3 regions of the Allobosea sp. NPDC055353 genome follow, and region 1 is predicted to be linked to each of the others. Evidence: predicted binding sites of a transcription regulator. Region 1 holds the regulator's gene; each other region holds the start of a gene.
The links. The regulator HrcA, encoded in region 1, represses chaperone genes, less so after heat shock. The targets are predictions, from matches to a motif close to GTTAGCACTCNCNNNNNGNGAGTGCTAAC.

Region 1 (6,286 bases):
CTTGAGCGGCGCATCGGGATCGCCCTTCGGCGCCGGCAGCTTCTCGACGATCGCCTCCAGCACGCCCTCGATGTTGAGGCCGGTCTTGGCCGAGATCGGCACGGCCTCGGAGGCATCGAGCCCGATCACGTCCTCGATCTGCTGCTTGATCCGCTCCGGCTCGGCGGCCGGCAGGTCGATCTTGTTGAGGACGGTGACGATCTCGTGGTTGGCGTCGAGCGCCTGATAGACGTTGGCGAGCGTCTGCGCCTCGACGCCCTGCGAGGCGTCGACGACCAGGAGCGAACCCTCGCAGGCCGCGAGCGAACGCGAGACCTCATAGGCGAAGTCGACATGGCCGGGCGTGTCCATCAGGTTGAGGACATAGTCCTTGCCGTCCTTGGCCCGATAGTCGAGCCGCACCGTCTGCGCCTTGATGGTGATGCCGCGCTCCTTCTCGATATCCATCGAGTCGAGGATCTGGTCGCTCATGTCGCGGGCGGCGACGGTGCCGGTCTGCTGGATCAGACGGTCGGCCAGCGTCGACTTGCCGTGGTCGATATGGGCAACGATCGAGAAGTTGCGGATATTGTCGATGGAACGGGTGCTCATGCGCGCGCCATAGCAGTGAAGGGGCGCGGCGCCAAGCGGTTGCGCGTTCCGAAGCCCGACGGACGACCATTAAACTCTCCTGTCATCCCGGGCGCAGTGCAGCGAAGACCCGGGATCCATTCCGGAACCCTTCCGATAACGGTTCAGGCATGGATCCAGGATCGGCGCCGCTTCGCGGCTTGTCGGGGATGACAGGGAGGTTCTGCCGGTTCTTAAAATCCAACTTGCAATTTCCAATATCTGAGAATTATTCTTCATTCATGGAGTTCGAACACGACACCGAGATCGACCGCGTGCTCGGGCAGCGCCTCAAGGCGGCCCGCCAGCGCCATGGCCTGACGCTCGACGCGCTGGCCGAGCGCAGCGGCGTCAGCCGGGCGATGATCTCCCGCGTCGAGCGTGGCGAATCGAGCCCGACGGCGGCACTGCTGGTCCGGCTCGGCTCCGGACTCGGCCTCTCGCTCTCGGCCCTGCTGGAGGAGAATGCAGGAAGCGGGCCGCTAGCGCGCCGCGACGCCCAGCCGGTCTGGCGCGATCCGGCGAGCGGCTATCTGCGCCGCAACGTCTCGCCGCGCGGGACCGGGTCGGGCTTCGAGATCGTCGAGGTCGAATTGCCTGGTGGAGCCGAAGTGCGGCTCGACAATGCGACCGGAGCGGCGGCGCTCGACCAGCAGGTCTGGGTGCTGCGCGGACAACTCGACCTGATGGTCGAAGGCATCCGCCACGACCTCGCCGAGGGCGACTGCCTGCAGATGCATCTGCGCGGCCCGATCATCTATCGCAATCCGGGCGACGCGCCCGTCCGCTATGCCGTCATCCTCGCCGCGGGAAGCGGCGCCTTTCCGGGACATGTCGCATGAATGCGCACGCTTTCACCCTCGCCATCGAGACGCTCGATGCCGTCGCTGCCGAGGCCGCCATTCCGGCACTGGCCGAGATCCTACGCGACAGCGTCACCAACGGCGCCTCGGTCGGCTTCATGAACTGGAACACATCAGACGATTACGAGCGCTTCTGGCGCGACGTCGCTGCCGGCGTCACGAGCGGGCAGGTCATCCTGCTCGCCGCGCGAAACGAGGACGGCCTCGTCGGCACGGCCCAGCTCCACCTGATAGGAAAGCCGAACCAGCCGCACCGGGCCGAGATCGCCAAGGTGCTGGTCCATTCCCACGCGCGACGGCAAGGCATCGGCGAGGCCTTGATGCAGCGTGCCGAGGCGATCGCGCGGGAGAAGGGGCGCGACCTGCTGGTGCTCGACACGGACGAGCATGGCGCAGCGCGCCGGCTCTATAACCGGCTGGGCTGGACCGAAGCCGGCACGATCCCACGCTATGCGCTGATGCCTGATGGAGCCGATTGCGGCTCGACGTTTTTCTACAAGAGCCTGACTTGAACCACCGTTGTCATTCCGGGGCGCGCCGGAGGCGTGAACCCGGAACCCACGACGGGGTGAGGCATTTGATATCCCACAACGAGCGGCTCGCCCGGTCGTGGATTCCGGGTTCTTCGCTGCGCGAAGCCCCGGAATGACAAGGAAGGCTCAGCCCTCGGCGCTGCCGCGGATGTAGGGCTCGACCGGGCCCTTGAGCGTGATCGTCATCGGGCGGCCGAAGCGGTCCTTGGCGTTGCCGGCGGAGACCTTCACCCAGCCCTCGGAGACGCAATACTCCTCGACATTGGTCTTCTCGACGCCCTTGAAGCGGATGCCGATATCGCGCGCCAGCACCTCTTCATTGTAGAAAGGGCTGTCCGGATTGACAGACAGACGGTCGGGAAGCTGCTCGGACATGGGTCGCACCTGAATTGCGGAAAGTGTTGCTTTGCCCGCTCGATAGCCGCTTCCGCCGGCAAAGCCAACTCAGGGCCTTGGCCAACGCCTAGCGGCTGCCATCGAGCAGGCGACCGACGACCTTGGCGGTATAGTCGACCATCGGAACGATGCGGGCATAGTTCAGGCGCGTCGGGCCGATGATGCCGACGACGCCGACGATGCGCTGCTCCGCGTCGCGGAAAGGCGCGGCGACCATCGAGGAGCCGGACATCGAGAACAGCTTGTTCTCCGAGCCGATGAAGATGCGCACGCCGTCGCCATCCTCGGCCCGGGAGAGCAGATCGATGACGTCGGTCTGCGTCTCCAGATCGCCGAAGAGCATGCGGATGCGTTCGAGATCCTCCTGCGCCCGGAGATCGTCGAGCAGATTGGCCTGGCCGCGCACGATGAGATGGCGGTCGCTGCCGGGGCCGGCCTGGGTCGCGATGCCGCTTTCGACGAGCCGTGCCGTCAGGGCGTCGAGCTCGCGTTCCATCAGGGCGCGCTGCCCGCCGATCTCGCCGCGCAGTTCGGCCAGCGTCTTGCCGAGGATGCGGGCATTGAGGAAGTTCGCGGCCTCGCTCAGCGCCGAGGCCGGCAATCCGGGCGGCAGCGCCAGCAGGCGGTTCTCGACCGTGCCGTCCTCGGAGACCAGCACGACCAGCGCGCGCAGCGGATCGAGCCGGACGAACTCGATATGCTTCAGCCGGACATCGGTCTTGGTGGTGACGACGACGCCGGCGCCCCGCGACAGGCCGGAGAGCAGCGCCGAGGCCTCGGTCAGCGTCTGGTCGAGATTGCGGTTGCTGGCGGCGACCCTGATCTGGGCCTCGATGCGCGAGCGCTCCTCGGTGGTGAGATTGCCGACCTCCATCATCGCATCGACGAAGAAGCGCAGGCCTCTTTCTGTCGGCAGGCGCCCGGCCGAGGTGTGCGGCGCATAGATCAGCCCGGCCATTTCCAAGTCGGTCATGACATTGCGCACCGTCGCCGGCGACAAGGCCATCGGCAGCAGGCGGGCGATGTTGCGCGAGCCGACGGGCTCGCCAGTGGTCAGATACCCGTCGACGATCTGACGAAAAATCTCGCGCGAGCGCTGGTCGGTCTCGACCAGGCCACTGATCGTCTCGGGGCGGGGCGTATGGGCGCTCATGAACCTTTTTCAGGCGAAATGTCGTTCTTGTCCTATTGTCGTCATGCCGGAGGCGCGGATCAAGGGGCAAGCCCGGCCGGCGCCTTGCCGCGCGCGGCGCAAGCGCCTACAAGCCGCCACTTCCCCGCAAGACAGGACAGTTTCATGCGACCCTCCAAACGCGCCGCCGACGAGATGCGCAAGGTCACGCTCGAACGCGGCGTGGTGCGCTATGCCGAGGGCTCCTGCATGGTGACGTTCGGCGAGACCAAGGTGCTCTGCGCCGCGACCGTCGAGGAAAAGGGGCCACCGTGGCTGCGCGGCACCGGCAAAGGCTGGGTCACCGCCGAGTATTCGATGCTGCCGCGCGCCACCCACGAGCGCACGCGCCGCGAGGTCACCTCCGGCAAGCCGTCGGGCCGCACGCAGGAAATCCAGCGCCTGATCGGCCGCTCGCTTCGCGCCGTGGTCGACCTGACTGCGATCGGCGAGCGCCAGATCGTCGTCGATTGCGACGTGCTGCAGGCCGATGGCGGCACCCGCACGGCCTCGATCACCGGCGCCTGGGTCGCGCTGCACGATGCGCTGAAATGGATGGAAGGGCGCGGCCTGCTCAAGGGCACCAACCCGCTGAAGGACCATGTCGCCGCGATCTCCTGCGGCATCGTCGCCGGCAACCCGGTGATCGATCTCGACTATGTCGAGGATTCCGGCGCGCAGACCGACGCGAATTTCGTCATCACCGGCTCGGGCGGCATCGTCGAGGTGCAGGGCACGGCCGAGGGCGCGCCCTTCTCGGAAGAAGAGCTGCTCGCGCTGCTCAAGCTCGCCAAGGGCGGTGTCGCCAAGCTCGTCACGCTGCAGAAGGCGGCGGTGGCCTGAGCATGAGCCCGCATCGCCTTCTCACCGGCAAGGTCGTGATCGCGACCCATAACCAGGGCAAGTTGCGCGAAATGCGCGAGTTGCTGGCGCCCTACGGCATCGAGCTCGTCTCGGCCGGGGAGCTCGGCCTGCCCGAGCCGGTCGAGGATGGCTACATGTTCTCGGAGAACGCGGCGATCAAGGCGGTCGCCGCGGCGAGCGCCAGCGGGCTACCGGCGCTCTCCGACGATTCCGGCATCTGCATCGACGCGCTCGACGGCGCGCCCGGCCTGTTCTCGGCCAACTGGGCGGGGCCGGGCAAGGATTTCGCCCCCGCCATCGGGCGCGTGCAGATGGAATTGGCCAAGCGCGGCGCCACCACGCCCGAGACGCGCAAGGCGCATTTCGTCTCGGCGCTGGTGATCGCCTGGCCGGACGGGCATCAGGAGCTGTTCGAGGGCCGTGTCTTCGGTACGGTGACCGAGCAGGCGCGTGGCGCCGGCGGTTTCGGCTACGATCCGATCTTCCTGCCTGATGACCACGACAAGACCTTTGGCGAGATGACGGCACAGGAGAAGCACGGCATTCCGGCCGATGGCTCGCCCGGCCTGTCGCATCGCGCCCGCGCCTTCCATGAGCTGGCAGCCGCCTGCCTGAGGAAGCCGGCGTGAGCGCCCCGGCCGCCCTTGCAACGCGGCCTTCGATCCTGCATCCGACCGCGGATGCGGGCTTCGCCGTCTATGTGCATTGGCCGTTCTGCCTGGCCAAATGCCCCTATTGCGACTTCAACAGCCATGTCCGGCTGCAGCCGCCGGACCAGCAGCGCTATATCGCCGCCTTCCGCCGCGAGATAGCCCATCGCGCCGCGCTGGTGCCCGGCCGCACAGTCTCCTCGATCTTCTTCGGCGGCGGCACGCCCTCGCTGATGGAAGGCAGCACGGTCGGTGCGATCCTCGATGCGATCGGCGAATACTGGGCGGTCGATCCCAATTGCGAAGTCTCGCTGGAGGCCAACCCGACCAGCGTCGAGGCCGGGCGCTTCCGCGATTTTCGGGCGGCCGGGGTCAACCGCGTCTCGCTCGGCGTGCAGGCGCTGAACGATGCCGATCTCAAGGCGCTGGGACGGATGCATTCCGCCGAGGAGGCGCTCGCCGCCGTCGCGATCGCGCGCCAGTATTTCGAGCGCTATTCCTTCGACCTGATCTATGCCCGCTCGCCCCTGCAGACGCCCGCCTTGTGGCGCGCCGAGCTGGAACTGGCGATCAGCCATGCGGCCGAGCATCTCTCGCTCTACCAGCTCACGATCGAGCCCGGGACCGCGTTCGAGCGCCTGTTCCGTTCCGGCAAGCTCGCCATTCCCGATCATGATGCCGGCGCCGCGCTCTACGAGACGACGCAGGAGATCACGGCGAAGCACGGCCTGCCGGTCTACGAGATCTCGAACCATGCGCGGCCGGGTGCCGAGTGCCGACACAACCTCGTCTACTGGCACTATGGCGAGTATGCCGGCATCGGGCCGGGCGCCCATGGTCGGCTGGTGACGAGTGAAGGCCGCATGGCGCATTCGACCGAGAAGCGGCCGGAGGTCTGGCTGGAACGCGTCGAGGCCGAGGGCCATGCGCTGGTCGAGAACGATCGGCTAACCGAAGAAGCGCAGGGCGACGAATATCTGCTGATGGGGCTGCGTCTCGTCGAGGGCATCGATCCCGGCGTGTTCAGGGCACTGGCCGGGCGCCGGCTCAACGCCAGGCGCGTCGGCAGCCTGATCGAGCAGAAGCTGCTGATGGAACGGGCAGGCGGGCGGCTCGCGGCAACGCCTGATGGCGCGCTGCTGCTCGATGCGCTGGTGGCCGATCTGGCGGCTTGAACTACGCGGAGCTTACAGCGTCATG
Region 2 (6,286 bases), on a different contig from region 1:
GCCGGCGACCTGCATCATGATGCCGAGCGTGATCGTGCCCGCGAAATAGTACGGGGCCAGAATGATGTAGGGCAGGACGACGCTGAGCTGGTTGTAGGACAGGGTGAAACTGGTCAGCTTCAGCCGGCGCCAGACCAGCCGGTAGAAGTTCTCGACGATATCGCGGAAGCGCTGGGCGAGATGGCTGCGCTCGGTCGGTTCGCCGACCATCAGCGCGATCTGCTCGGAATATTCGCGCAGGCGCGCCAGCGAGAAGCGGAAATTAGCCTCGCGCTTCTCCTGCTCGAATTCGAGCCGGATCAACGGGCGGCCGATCACATGGGTGAGCCAGGTTGCCGCCACCGCATAGAAGAACGCTACCCAGAAGATATAGCCGGGGATCGCAACCGAGGTGCCGGGCAGGGTGAAGCTGACCTGAATGTTCCAGAGGATGATCGAGAACGAGACCAGCGTGGAGACCTGCGAGAGCAGGGGCAGCGCGAAGCCGTAGGTCGAGTTGACGAAGGAACGCGTGTCCTCGGCGATACGCTGGTCGGGGTTGTCGACGCTGCCGGCAAGCGCGATCCGGTAATGCGTCGCGTGGTCGAGCCAGCGCCGCGTGTACTCGTTCGCCATGAACTGCCGCCAGCGGATCAGGATCGTGTAGTTGGCGAACAGCTCGATCAGGTTCGAGGCGACCCAGAGCACCGCCCAGACGCAGAAGACGTAGAAGAGCTGATACCAGAACGCCGCCGCATCCTTGTTCTGCAGCGCGTCGTACATGTCGCGGTTGAAGAAGGAGAGGCGCAGCGTGATGCCGACCTGAATCTGGTTGAGGACGATCAGGAAGACGAAAAGAGAGACCGCCAGCGTGCCGAGCCTGATCTTGAACGGGCCGATCGGCCAGAGATTGGCGGTGGTGATCTGGTCGGATTCGAAATAGGGCGAGGCGATGCGGGCGATGCGCGCGATCACCGGCACGAAGGAAATCGCGTAGATCAGGATCGCGAAGACGCCGACCGTCGTCGGCAGGCTGGTCGGTATCGGCGGAATCCCGAGTGCCGCAGGCCACCAGCCGAGATGGGCCGCGATCGCGGCCGCACCGAACACCAGATACTCGATGGCGAAGACGCCCGAGAAGATCCGCAGGAAGAACGGCAAGGTGGGCGAGCGGAAGGTCACGACCGCCAGCAGCAGGCCGACGACGCCCATTCCGATAAGGGCAGCCGAGCCGGCTTGCTGGCCGACGATCAGTGTGGCCGCCGCCAGCACGGCGACGAGGATGCTCAACAAGCGCATGAACGGGAATCCTGGCGGGAGACGGTGAAAGCCACGATTCGGACCATGTCGCAGCGGGAGTGGCCTTTCAATGGCGACGCGCCCGGATGAGCAAATTGTCATCTTGCGGAAAGATGGCGGCGAGGCGCGCAACGGTTCTGATGACGGGCCTCCGGCAAAATGCGCGGTCATCCCGGGCGACCGCAGGGAGGCCCGGGATCCATTCCGGAACCTGCATCGGAAAGGCTCCGGCATGGATCCCGGATCGGCGCTGCTTCGCAGCTTGTCGGGGATGACCTACGCTCCTGCGAAATGCAGCGTGGCGCGTGCCTGAAAACGAAACGCCCCGGACGAGCGAGGTTCGTCCGGGGCGGGAGGCTGGAAGAGGCGGCTCAGCCACCCCCGCAGGTCACTCGGCGGCGACGATCTTGCCGGCGTCCCACTTGTACATCGAGAAGCTCGGCGAGCTCAGGTCGCCGGTCTTGCCATAGGTCAGCGTGCCGATCGCGGTCTTGACCGGCATGCCGGAATGCAGGGCCTTGGCGGCGCCATTGGCATCGCCCAGCTTGCCGGCCTTCTCGATCGCGGCCTTGAGCACCTCGACGGCGGCATAGGCGTTGAGCGTGAAAGCCTCAGGCGGGATGCCCTTCTCCTTCAGCGCCGCGACGGCCTGGGCCGAGTCGGGGTTCTTCAGCGCGTCCGTCGCGTTGGTGAAGAGCGTGCCGGTGGCACGGTCGCCGCCGATCGCCGCGAACTCGGTGTTGGAGAGGCCTTCGCCACCGATGATCGTCGCCTTGACGCCGGCATCGGCGAGCTGGCGCGCGAGCAGGCCGCCCTCGGGATGGTAGCCGCCGAAATAGATGGCGTCGACATTCGCAGCCTTCAGGCGCGTCACGACGGCGGAGAGGTCCTTGTCGCCGGGATTGACCGTCAGGGCGATCACTTCCTTGAGCCCGCCGGCATTGATGCCCTTCTGGAAGGCGTCGGCGAGGCCCTTGCCGTAGGTGCCCTTGTCGTGGACGATCGCGATCTTCTTGTCCTTGAGGTTCTTCAGGACATAGGTCGCGGCGATGTCGGCCTGCTGGTCGTCGCGGCCGCAGGTGCGGAAGACATTGGTCAGGCCGCGCGTCGTCAGCGCCGGCGAGGTCGCGGTCGGCGTCACCATCAGCACGCCGCTCTCCGAAAACACGTCCGAGACCGCCATGGCGACGCCGGAGGTCACCGGGCCGACGACGAACTTGACCTTGTCGCCGACGAGCAGGTTGGCGGAGGAGACGCCCTGCTTCGGATCGCCGGCATCGTCGGCGAGCTTCAAAACGAGCTTCTCGCCGAGGACGCCGCCATTCTTGTTGATGACGTCGACGGCGGTCTGGGCGCCGTTCTTGACCTGGTCGCCATAGGCGGCGACCGGGCCGGTCAGCGGCGCGACGAGGCCGATGGTGATGTCGGCCTGCGCGGCCTGGGCAGCGAGCAGCGTCGTGGCAAAGGCGACACTCGTAAGGAATGTGGAGGTTTTCATGGGCCTCTCCCGATCGGTTTGGCGTTTCCGCGCCCGTCCATTGCGGGGCGCTTGCCGCTTTTATAGGCGAGGAGGACCGGCGAGGACATCGCATCGGCTCCCGAGCGGGCGGCCTGGGACGCATGGCCGCACGCCAACGAAAAAGGCCCGGCTTGCGCCGGGCCTTCCTGGTAGCTTGCGAGAAGCTGGACTTCCTCAGAAGTCCATGCCGCCCATGCCGCCGCCGCCCATCGGGGGCATCGGGGCGTCCTTCTTCGGCTGCTCGGCAACCATCGCCTCGGTGGTGATCAGCAGGCCGGCGATCGAAGCCGCGTCCTGGATCGCCGTGCGCACGACCTTGGTCGGGTCGATGATGCCGGCCTTGACCAGATCGCCGTACTCGCCGGTCTGGGCGTTGTAGCCGTAGGAGTAGTCCTTGGCCTCGAGCAGCTTGCCGATCACGACCGCGCCGTCATCGCCGGCGTTGTCGACGATCTGGCGAGCCGGAGCGGCGATCGCCTTGCGGACGATCTCGACGCCGGTCTTCTGGTCGTCGTTCTGGGTCTTGATGCCCTTGACCGAGGAGAGCGCGCGCAGGAGCGCAACGCCGCCGCCGGGAAGGATGCCTTCTTCGACCGCAGCGCGGGTCGCGTTCAGGGCGTCGTCGACGCGGTCCTTCTTCTCCTTGACCTCGACCTCGGTCGCGCCGCCGACGCGGATGACCGCGACGCCGCCGGCGAGCTTGGCCAGACGCTCCTGGAGCTTCTCACGGTCGTAGTCCGAGGAGGTCTCCTCGATCTGGGCCTTGATCTGGCCGACGCGAGCCTCGATGTCCTTCTTCTTGCCGGCGCCGTCGATGATCGTGGTGTTCTCCTTCTCGATGCGCACCTTCTTGGCGCGGCCGAGCATGTTGAGCGTCACGGTCTCGAGCTTGATGCCGAGGTCTTCCGAGATCATCTGGCCGGCGGTCAGGATCGAGATGTCCTCGAGCATGGCCTTGCGGCGATCACCGAAGCCCGGAGCCTTGACGGCCGCGACCTTCAGGCCGCCACGGAGCTTGTTGACGACGAGCGTGGCCAGGGCCTCGCCCTCGACGTCCTCGGCGATGATGAGCAGCGGCTTGCCGGTCTGCACGACGGCCTCGAGGATCGGCAGCATCGCCTGGAGCGAGGACAGCTTCTTCTCGAAGATCAGGATGTAGGGGTCTTCCAGCTCGGCGACCATCTTCTCCGAGTTGGTGATGAAGTACGGCGAGAGATAGCCGCGGTCGAACTGCATGCCCTCGACGACGTCGAGCTCGGTCTCGGCGGTCTTGGCCTCCTCGACGGTGATGACACCCTCGTTGCCGACCTTCTGCATGGCGGTCGAGATCATCTTGCCGACCGACTCGTCGCCGTTCGCCGAGATGGTGCCGACCTGCGCGACTTCCGCGTTGGACGTGACCTTCTTGGAGTTCTTCTTGAGGTCGGCGACGATGGCCTCGACAGCGAGGTCGATGCCGCGCTTCAGGTCCATCGGGTTCATGCCGGCCGCAACCGACTTGGCGCCTTCACGGACGATCGCCTGGGCGAGAACCGTGGCGGTGGTGGTGCCGTCGCCGGCATGGTCGTTCTGGCGCGAAGCGACTTCGCGGACCATCTGGGCGCCCATGTTCTCGAACTTGTCGGAAAGCTCGATTTCCTTGGCGACGGTGACGCCGTCCTTGGTGATGCGCGGGGCGCCGAACGACTTCTCGATCACGACGTTGCGGCCCTTCGGACCCAGCGTGACCTTCACGGCGTTGGCGAGGATATCCACGCCGCGCAGCATCTTGTCGCGGGCATCGGTGCCGAACTTGACGTCTTTAGCAGCCATCAGAGCTACTCCTTGAACTGGAAACGGAAGAGAGCGGTCAGGCGGCTATCAGCCGACGACGCCCATGATGTCGGATTCCTTCATGATCAGGAGGTCCTGACCATCGATCTTGACCTCGGTGCCCGACCACTTGCCGAACAGGACGCGGTCGCCCTTCTTGACGTCGAGGGCAACGAGCTTGCCGGCCTCGTCACGCGCGCCGGAACCGACGGCGATGACCTCGCCCTCCTGGGGCTTTTCCTTGGCCGTCTCGGGGATGATGATGCCACCCTTGGTCTTCTCTTCGCCATCCAGGCGACGGACCACGACGCGGTCATGCAAAGGACGGAACTTCATGGTTCTGTCTTCCTCTCGGTCTTATTCGTTTCGGGTGCCGCTGAAGGGCTCCCGGGGGAGGCTGTTAGCAGTCACTTGGTGGGAGTGCTAACAGATGGCGGGGAGATAGGCGCGGGCGCCCGGAGAGTCAAGGAAGCGCCCCGCGATAAAGTGAATGCCGGCGGATGCGATGTCGCAGGTCGCAGCAGGCCTGCTGGCAGCAGCGCTTGAACACGCTAACATGGCGGAATGACGACGCCCTCGCCCGACCCGCGCCTCGACGCCATCGCCCGCTCCTGCGTCGCATTGCATGTGCGCATGACCGCACGCGCCGTGACGCGGGCCTATGACGAAGCGATGCGCCCGAGCGGCCTCAAGATCACCCAGTTCGTCCTGCTTTCGGCGCTGAGTACCGGGCAATGGAAGTCGGTCACGGAGCTGGCCGAGCGCTTCGCGCTGGAGCGGACCTCGCTGACGCGCAATCTCCAGCTCTTGGCCGCGGAAGGAATGGTCGAGCCGGTCGAGTGCCGCGGGCGGGCCTCGGTCTATGCCGTGACCGAAAAGGGCAGGGCCGCGATCGAGGCCGCCATCCCTTATTGGCGCGCTGCACAGGACAAGATCGAGGGGGGCTTCGGCGAGGAGCGCTGGCGCGAAACCCGCGATGGCCTCAGGGCGCTGCGCCGGGCTGCGCGAGGCGAGCGCTGAGGTCTGGTTCTGACGTCGAATTCGAGCCTTTCAGCGTCATCCCGGGCGACCGCAGGGAGACCCGGGATCCATTCCGGAGGTTCAATCGGGAAAGGCTCCGGAATGGATCCCGGATCTCCGCTTCGCTGCGTCCGGGATGGCATCGGGTTGAAAGGTTCGCCCCTCTCCCGGATTGACCCGCTCGCCATTCTCTTCATATCGTGCAGATACACGAATGGAGATCGATACGATGCGCGCTGTTGGGGTGGTATCTCGCGAGGAACTGGTCGCGGGCGATGGCTTGAGTTTCCTGCGCGGGATCATCGCCGGCATCAATCCGGCGCCGCCCTTCGCCGACGCCATGGATTTCGAGCTGGTCGAGGCCGATGAGGGCAGGGTGGTTTTCACCGGCCAGCCTTCGGCCCGCTTCTTCAATCCGCTCGGCACGATCCATGGCGGCTGGACCGCGACGATCCTCGATTCCGCCATGGCCTGCGCCGCCCACGCGACGTTGAAGCCGGGCGAGGGCTACACCACGCTGGAGATGAAGCTGAACTATGTCCGCCCGGTCATGCCGGAGAGCGGCAAGGTGCGCTGCGAAGGCAAGCTGATCCATCGCGGTGGCACGGTGATCACGACGGAAGGCAAGCTGGTCGATGCGCGCGGCAAGCTGCTCGC
Region 3 (6,286 bases), on a different contig from region 1:
AATTTCGGCGGTCACCTTGATATCCCTGGCTGTCTCGGAGACCTCGACCTTCGGCCAACCGCCGTTGAAGGGCGGCAGCGAACCAAGGCTGTCGAACGAGCGGTACATGTCGTCGAACAGACGATTGACCTCGCGATGGAGCGAGAAGACGGGGTTGTGCTGATCATCGCGATACAGCGCGGGAGGCCGATTGCCGTTATCGCGGCCCCAGGGGATCAAATCTCGAACGCTCATGACATCCTCCTTGCGTTCAAACATCGAAGCGGATTCGCGGCGCCGGGCTCGCCGCCCGGCGCTCAACGCTGATTCAATCAGCCTCTGCTCAGGCTGCGCGCTTCTCCGAGTCGATCTGCCGCCGATCGGCTTTCGGCAGTGCGGTGCCGGTGGCGATCTCGATCCGGCGCGGCTTCATCGCCTCTGGCAGCTCGCGTTTCAGATCGACCGTCAGCAAACCGTTCTCGAGGTTGGCGGCCACGATCTTGACGTGGTCAGCAAGCTCGAAGCGGCGCTGGAAGGTGCGCTCGGCAATGCCGTGGTGCAGATATCGGCCATTGTCCTGGCCGGCTTTCTGCCCGGACACCACCAGTAGGTTCGGCTCATGCTTGATGGTGAGCTCGTCCCGCGAGAAGCCGGCCACGGCCATCGTAATGCGATAGTCGTCGTCATCGGTCTTGACGATGTCGTAGGGCGGCCAGTTGCCGGGCGGGTCCAGCCGGCTTGCGGCTTCGATCGCACCGAATATGCGGTCGAAGCCGATGCTCGACCGATACAAAGGAGAAAAATCGAAGACGGTTCTCATAACCACATCCTCCATTGAGCAACATGGGCACAAGTCGGTCATTCCGAGGTCTCACCGATGTCGGCTTGACCGGCCGATCCCTCAAAAGGCGCTCGGCAATTAGCGATTTGGATCCGGTCGGCGGACGTTCAAGGGGATCAGTGAGATTTTTGGGGGAATCGTTCGATGGCTCGGAAACGGTACCGCGCTGGGTGGGAGCTCCCGGTCGGGCTGGGCTCTCAAAGCCGTAACCGCCCGCCCCAAATCCGGGGCAGGATTTCGGCAATAAAACAGCGTCCCGCGGCTTCGGAAATGCCCGGCCCCCACCGGTGCGGAGCCGGGCCACTGGTCAAGCGTGGCCGCGCGAGCCTTCCTTGCGGCTGCTGGCGAACGCGGCCACGTCGGGCGCAAGAAGATCATGCTTTTCCGCCCAGGACGCGAACAAGCCGCGCGCCGTGTCTGGTTCGATCTCTCCGCGGATCGCCGCCAGGCAGGCTTTCAGCGCAAAGCCGTGGACCGGATCGCGCCTGGTCTCCGGCCAGTCGGCCAAGAACATGTAGGCCTCCATTGCGGACGCGATCGCCGCCGGATGCCCGAGCCCGGTCAGGATCACGACCGGCCTCTCGAAGTCGTCTGATGTCATCATGCAGTCCTCCCTTGGCGGGGAGCGATTGCCAACGTTGCCATAGCCATATCCTCCAGGAAGCAACATGGATCCGGTTTGGTTGATCACCGCGTCGAGCGCGCTGTCGCTGTCGGCGGCTGCTATGATTTTGGGATGTGTTCTCTTCGGATCAAGCCCTGCGAAGCATCAACGTCACTGGAGCCGGAACTCGCCGCTGACCGCGCTGAGGTCGGCCGGCCCGATCAGGTCCTTGTGAGCGACGGTGATGCGGAACAGCTCGCCGTCAAGCTTGGCCTGCCAGAAGGCGAGGAACTTGTTGAGTTCGGGAAAGCGCGGAGCGAGGTCGTAATCCTGCCAGATATATTCCTGCAGGATCGAAGGGTGGTCGGGCAATCGGTAGAGGATGCCGGCGGTGGTCAATCCGTAGCCGGCGATCTGGCGGGCAAAGTCTGTCGAAGCCATTCCTTTCAGCTCCCTGGTTTTCACTGCGCCGATGGCAGCGGATTCTCAACGCTCTGGCAAGATGAAAGGTTGCGCTTGTGCTGCCTTTTCAGCCTGTTAGCACTCGATCAAAAAAAGTGCTGCCGACCTCTTGAAGGCAAAAATGGGGCAACCCAAATCTTCGCGCGGGCACGGCGCCTCAGGGCGCGCGGAACCTCGCCGCGAGACCTGAACAGGGCCGGCCCGCTTTGACATGTGACCGACATGGAAACTGGAGGAACTCATGAAGTTTCGGCCACTGCATGACCGCGTCGTCGTGAAGCGCATCGACGCCGAGGAGAAGACCAAGGGCGGGATCATCATTCCCGACACCGCCAAGGAAAAGCCGCAGGAGGGCGAGGTCGTCGCCGTTGGCGCTGGCGCGCGCGACGAGACCGGCAAGCTTGCGCCGCCCGACGTCAAGGTCGGCGACCGCGTGCTCTTCGGCAAATGGAGCGGCACCGAGGTCAAGATCGATGACCAGGATCTCCTGATCATGAAGGAGTCCGACATCATGGGCGTCGTCGAGACGACGGCCGCCTTCAAGAAGGCCGCCTGACGGGGCCTTCATCCCACATCATCAACCTGAAACCTCAAGTCTGAAGGAGTGAGGAATCATGGCTGCGAAGGACGTGAAGTTTTCGCAGGACGCGCGCGAGCGGATGCTGCGCGGCGTCGACACGCTTGCCAATGCCGTGAAGGTCACGCTGGGTCCGAAGGGCCGCAACGTCGTGATCGAGAAGTCGTTCGGTGCGCCCCGCATCACCAAGGACGGCGTCACCGTCGCCAAGGAGATCGAACTTTCCGACAAGTTCGAGAATATGGGCGCCCAGATGGTCCGCGTGGTGGCCTCGAAGCAGAACGATGCGGCCGGTGACGGCACCACGACCGCGACGGTGCTCGCCCAGGCCATCGTCCGCGAGGGCGCCAAGGCCGTCGCCGCCGGCATCAATCCGATGGACCTCAAGCGCGGCATCGATCTCGCCGTCGAGGCCGTGACGAAGTCGCTCGGCGAGCATTCGAAGACCATCACCGGTTCAGAGGAGGTTGCGCAGGTCGGCACCATCTCCGCCAATGGCGACCGCACGATCGGCGAGATGATCGCCGAGGCCATGAAGAAGGTCGGCAACGAGGGCGTCATCACCGTCGAGGAGGCCAAGACCGCCGAGACCGAGCTCGACGTCGTCGAGGGCATGCAGTTCGATCGCGGCTATCTCTCGCCCTATTTCGTGACCAACACCGAGAAGATGGTTGCGGAGCTCGACGACCCCTACATCCTGATCCACGAGAAGAAGCTCTCGGGCCTCCAGGCGATGCTGCCGCTGCTGGAAGCGGTCGTCCAGACTGGAAAACCGCTGCTGATCGTGGCGGAGGATGTCGAGGGCGAGGCTCTCGCCACGCTCGTCGTCAACAAGCTCCGGGGCGGCCTGAAGATCGCGGCCGTCAAGGCTCCGGGCTTCGGCGATCGTCGCAAGGCCATGCTCGAGGATATTGCCATCCTGACCGGCGGCACCGCGATCAGCGAGGATCTCGGCATCAAGCTGGAGACCGTCACTCTCGACATGCTCGGCAGGGCCAAGAAGGTCCGGATCGAGAAGGAAAACACGACCATTGTCGACGGTGCCGGCAAGAAGGCCGAGATTGACGCCCGTGTCGCCCAGATCAAGGCGCAGATCGAGGAAACCTCCTCGGACTACGACCGTGAGAAGCTCCAGGAACGCCTGGCCAAGCTCGCCGGCGGCGTCGCGGTCATCCGCGTCGGCGGCGCGACCGAAGTCGAGGTCAAGGAGAAGAAGGATCGCGTCGACGATGCCCTGAACGCCACCCGCGCAGCGGTCGAGGAGGGCATCCTGCCGGGCGGCGGCGTCGCCCTGCTGCGCGCGGTCAAGGCGCTCGAAGGGCTGGTGCCCGGCAATGACGACCAGAAGACCGGCGTCGAGATCGTCCGCAAGGCGATCACCGCGCCTGCCCGCCAGATCGTCGAGAATGCCGGCGGCGATGGCGCGGTCGTGGTCGGCAAGCTGCTGGAGTCTGCCGATTACGCCTGGGGCTATGATGCCCAGACCGGCGAGTACGGCGATCTGGTCAAGGCCGGCATCATCGACCCGACCAAGGTCGTGCGCACGGCAATCCAGGACGCGGCGTCGGTCGCGGGCCTGCTGATCACCACCGAGGCGATGATCGCCGAGGCGCCGAAGAAGGACCCGGCACCGGCCATGCCCGCCGGCGGCATGGACTATTGAGCATCGGGGGCGCCGCGGTTTCCGCGGCGCCCCCTCTCAGGATCCCAACCGCACATGCAATGCCTAGGGGAACGCTATGCCCTTTTCATCACTGACCGATCCCATCGATCTGGCCCGTGCCGAAGCTGCTCTTGAAAAGGCATGGGCGGAACTCAAGCCGTCGCTTTCGGCGGGCTCTGACGAGCTGGAGCGAAACAACCTCGCCTATATCGTGGCTTCGCTGGTTCCGCTGGCGCTCGACGAGGACGATCTCGCACTGCGTGCGATCGACCGGTTTCGCGAGAAGGCCTAGGCGAAAGGCTCCGTGAAAGCCCCTGCATTCTCTCAATCGCATCAGACCGACATGACCGACGGCACACAGGAACCTAAGGACATCTCACCGTCCGACCGCTTCAAGGCCCTCATCACCAACGCCGAGAGCGCAACGTATGGCCTCAAGGATAATCTCCTGGCCGTCATGACGCGGGATGGATCGGCAACGTGGCAGACTGTCGCCGCTCACATCGAGGCTCAGTTGCCCGGCGCCGGCGAGTTCGCGACCGCGCGGTTGAATGCCATACTTGCTCTGGTCAGGACGCTGTCCAATCGAGAGGCTCGGGCAGCACATGAGTATCGCTCCCTATTGTCGCCCCCGACAGTCCGTGCGACCGGCTAGCTCGCCGCGTTTGCGCAGGATATCGCTCTCCGCCGAGAACTTCTTGCTGTGCCATCTATTCGAGAAACCCGAATGACCACGACCGCCACGCCAGAGCATCGCAGCTTCGAAGCCGACGTCTCCCGCCTGCTCCACATGATGGTGCATTCGGTCTATTCCGACCGGGACGTTTTCCTGCGCGAACTGATCTCGAACGCAGCTGATGCCTGCGAGAAGCTGCGCTACGAAGCGATCGGCAACCCCGAACTTCTGGGGGATGACCCGAAGCTCGCGATCACCATCTCGGCCGATCCGGAGGCTGGCAGGCTGACCATTGCCGACAACGGCATCGGTATGAGCCATGACGAGATGATCGAAGCTCTCGGCACGATCGCCCGCTCCGGCACGCGCAGCTTCATGGAGCGGGTAGCAACCGCTGATGGCAAGGACGGCGCGCAGCTCATCGGCCAGTTCGGCGTCGGCTTTTATTCCGCCTTCATGGTGGCCGAGAAGGTCGAGGTTGTCAGCCGCCGTGCCGGCAGCGCCGAAGCGTGGACCTGGTCTTCCGACGGCAAGGGCGAATTCACGGTGGCGCCTGCGGCGCTGGACGAGGCTCCGTCCCGCGTGACGCGCGTGACGCTTCACCTGATGGAGGAGGCCAAGTCCTATGCCGAGCGCTGGACGCTGGAACGCATCGTCAAGGAACAGTCCGGCCATGTACCGGTCCCGATCTCGCTGATCACGGAGCCGGGCGCCGATGCGGTCGCCCTCTCCGACGGGGCCGCGCTTTGGACCAGGCCGAAGAGCGAGATCACCAAGGACGAATACGCTGATTTCTACCGCAGCGTTGCGGGACAATATGACGAGCCCGCCGCCACGATCCATTTTCGCGCCGAAGGCCTGCACGAATATACCGCGCTGGCCTTCGTCCCGGGCGCGCGTCCGTTCGATCTCTTCGACGCCGACCGCAAAGGGCGGATCAAGCTTTATGTGAAGCGCGTCTTCATCACGGACGAAGCCGAACTCCTGCCGCGCTACCTGCGCTTTGTGCGCGGTATCGTCGACACAGCCGACCTGCCGCTCAACGTCTCCCGCGAGATGATTCAGGACAGCCCACTGCTCGGTGCGATCAAGAAGGGCGTCACCAATCGTGTCCTCGCCGATCTCGCGAAACTGGCCGAACAGGAACCGGACACATTCCGCCTGATCTGGGACAATTTCGGCGTCGTCATCAAGGAAGGGCTTTACGAGGATTTCGCGCGCCGGGAGCAACTGCTCGGCCTCGCTCGCTTCCGGACCACGGCCTCCGGCGAAGGGTGGCGCAGCCTCAAGGACTATGTCGGCGCGCTCAAGGACAACCAGACCGCAATCTACTACATCGCCGGCGACGATGCCTCCCGAATCGCCAACTCCCCACAGCTCGAAGGTTTTCGGGCGCGGGGCATCGAGGTGCTGCTACTGTCGGATCCGATCGACAGCTTCTGGGCCTCGGCCGCGCCGGATTTTGAAGGCAAGCCGTTCAAGTC

Region 2: a site for HrcA is predicted at 5,009-5,037, ahead of groES (co-chaperone GroES). Genes of this name have one in related genera too.
Region 3: a site for HrcA is predicted at 1,961-1,989, ahead of groES (co-chaperone GroES). Genes of this name have one in related genera too.

Annotation. Positions count from the first base shown of each region.
Region 1 is NZ_JBSHMC010000003.1:246,294-252,579, forward strand. Features, by position in the region: gene lepA (translation elongation factor 4) at 1-591, opposite strand, end outside; gene ACWIEX_RS21700 (helix-turn-helix domain-containing protein) at 852-1,451, shown strand; gene ACWIEX_RS21705 (GNAT family N-acetyltransferase) at 1,448-1,984, shown strand; gene ACWIEX_RS21710 (DUF3297 family protein) at 2,132-2,380, opposite strand; gene hrcA (heat-inducible transcriptional repressor HrcA) at 2,469-3,554, opposite strand; gene rph (ribonuclease PH) at 3,699-4,415, shown strand; gene rdgB (RdgB/HAM1 family non-canonical purine NTP pyrophosphatase) at 4,418-5,065, shown strand; gene hemW (radical SAM family heme chaperone HemW) at 5,062-6,261, shown strand.
Region 2 is NZ_JBSHMC010000001.1:1,188,362-1,194,647, forward strand. Features, by position in the region: gene ACWIEX_RS05445 (ABC transporter ATP-binding protein/permease) at 1-1,278, opposite strand, end outside; gene ACWIEX_RS05450 (branched-chain amino acid ABC transporter substrate-binding protein) at 1,667-2,776, opposite strand; gene groL (chaperonin GroEL) at 2,972-4,609, opposite strand; gene groES (co-chaperone GroES) at 4,658-4,945, opposite strand; gene ACWIEX_RS05465 (MarR family winged helix-turn-helix transcriptional regulator) at 5,174-5,629, shown strand; gene ACWIEX_RS05470 (PaaI family thioesterase) at 5,859-6,286, shown strand, end outside.
Region 3 is NZ_JBSHMC010000001.1:2,453,224-2,459,509, reverse strand. Features, by position in the region: gene ACWIEX_RS11315 (Hsp20/alpha crystallin family protein) at 1-234, opposite strand, end outside; gene ACWIEX_RS11310 (Hsp20 family protein) at 323-799, opposite strand; gene ACWIEX_RS11305 (DUF982 domain-containing protein) at 1,128-1,421, opposite strand; gene ACWIEX_RS11300 (usg protein) at 1,596-1,865, opposite strand; gene groES (co-chaperone GroES) at 2,128-2,442, shown strand; gene groL (chaperonin GroEL) at 2,501-4,126, shown strand; gene ACWIEX_RS11285 (hypothetical protein) at 4,203-4,418, shown strand; gene ACWIEX_RS11280 (hypothetical protein) at 4,470-4,781, shown strand; gene htpG (molecular chaperone HtpG) at 4,854-6,286, shown strand, end outside.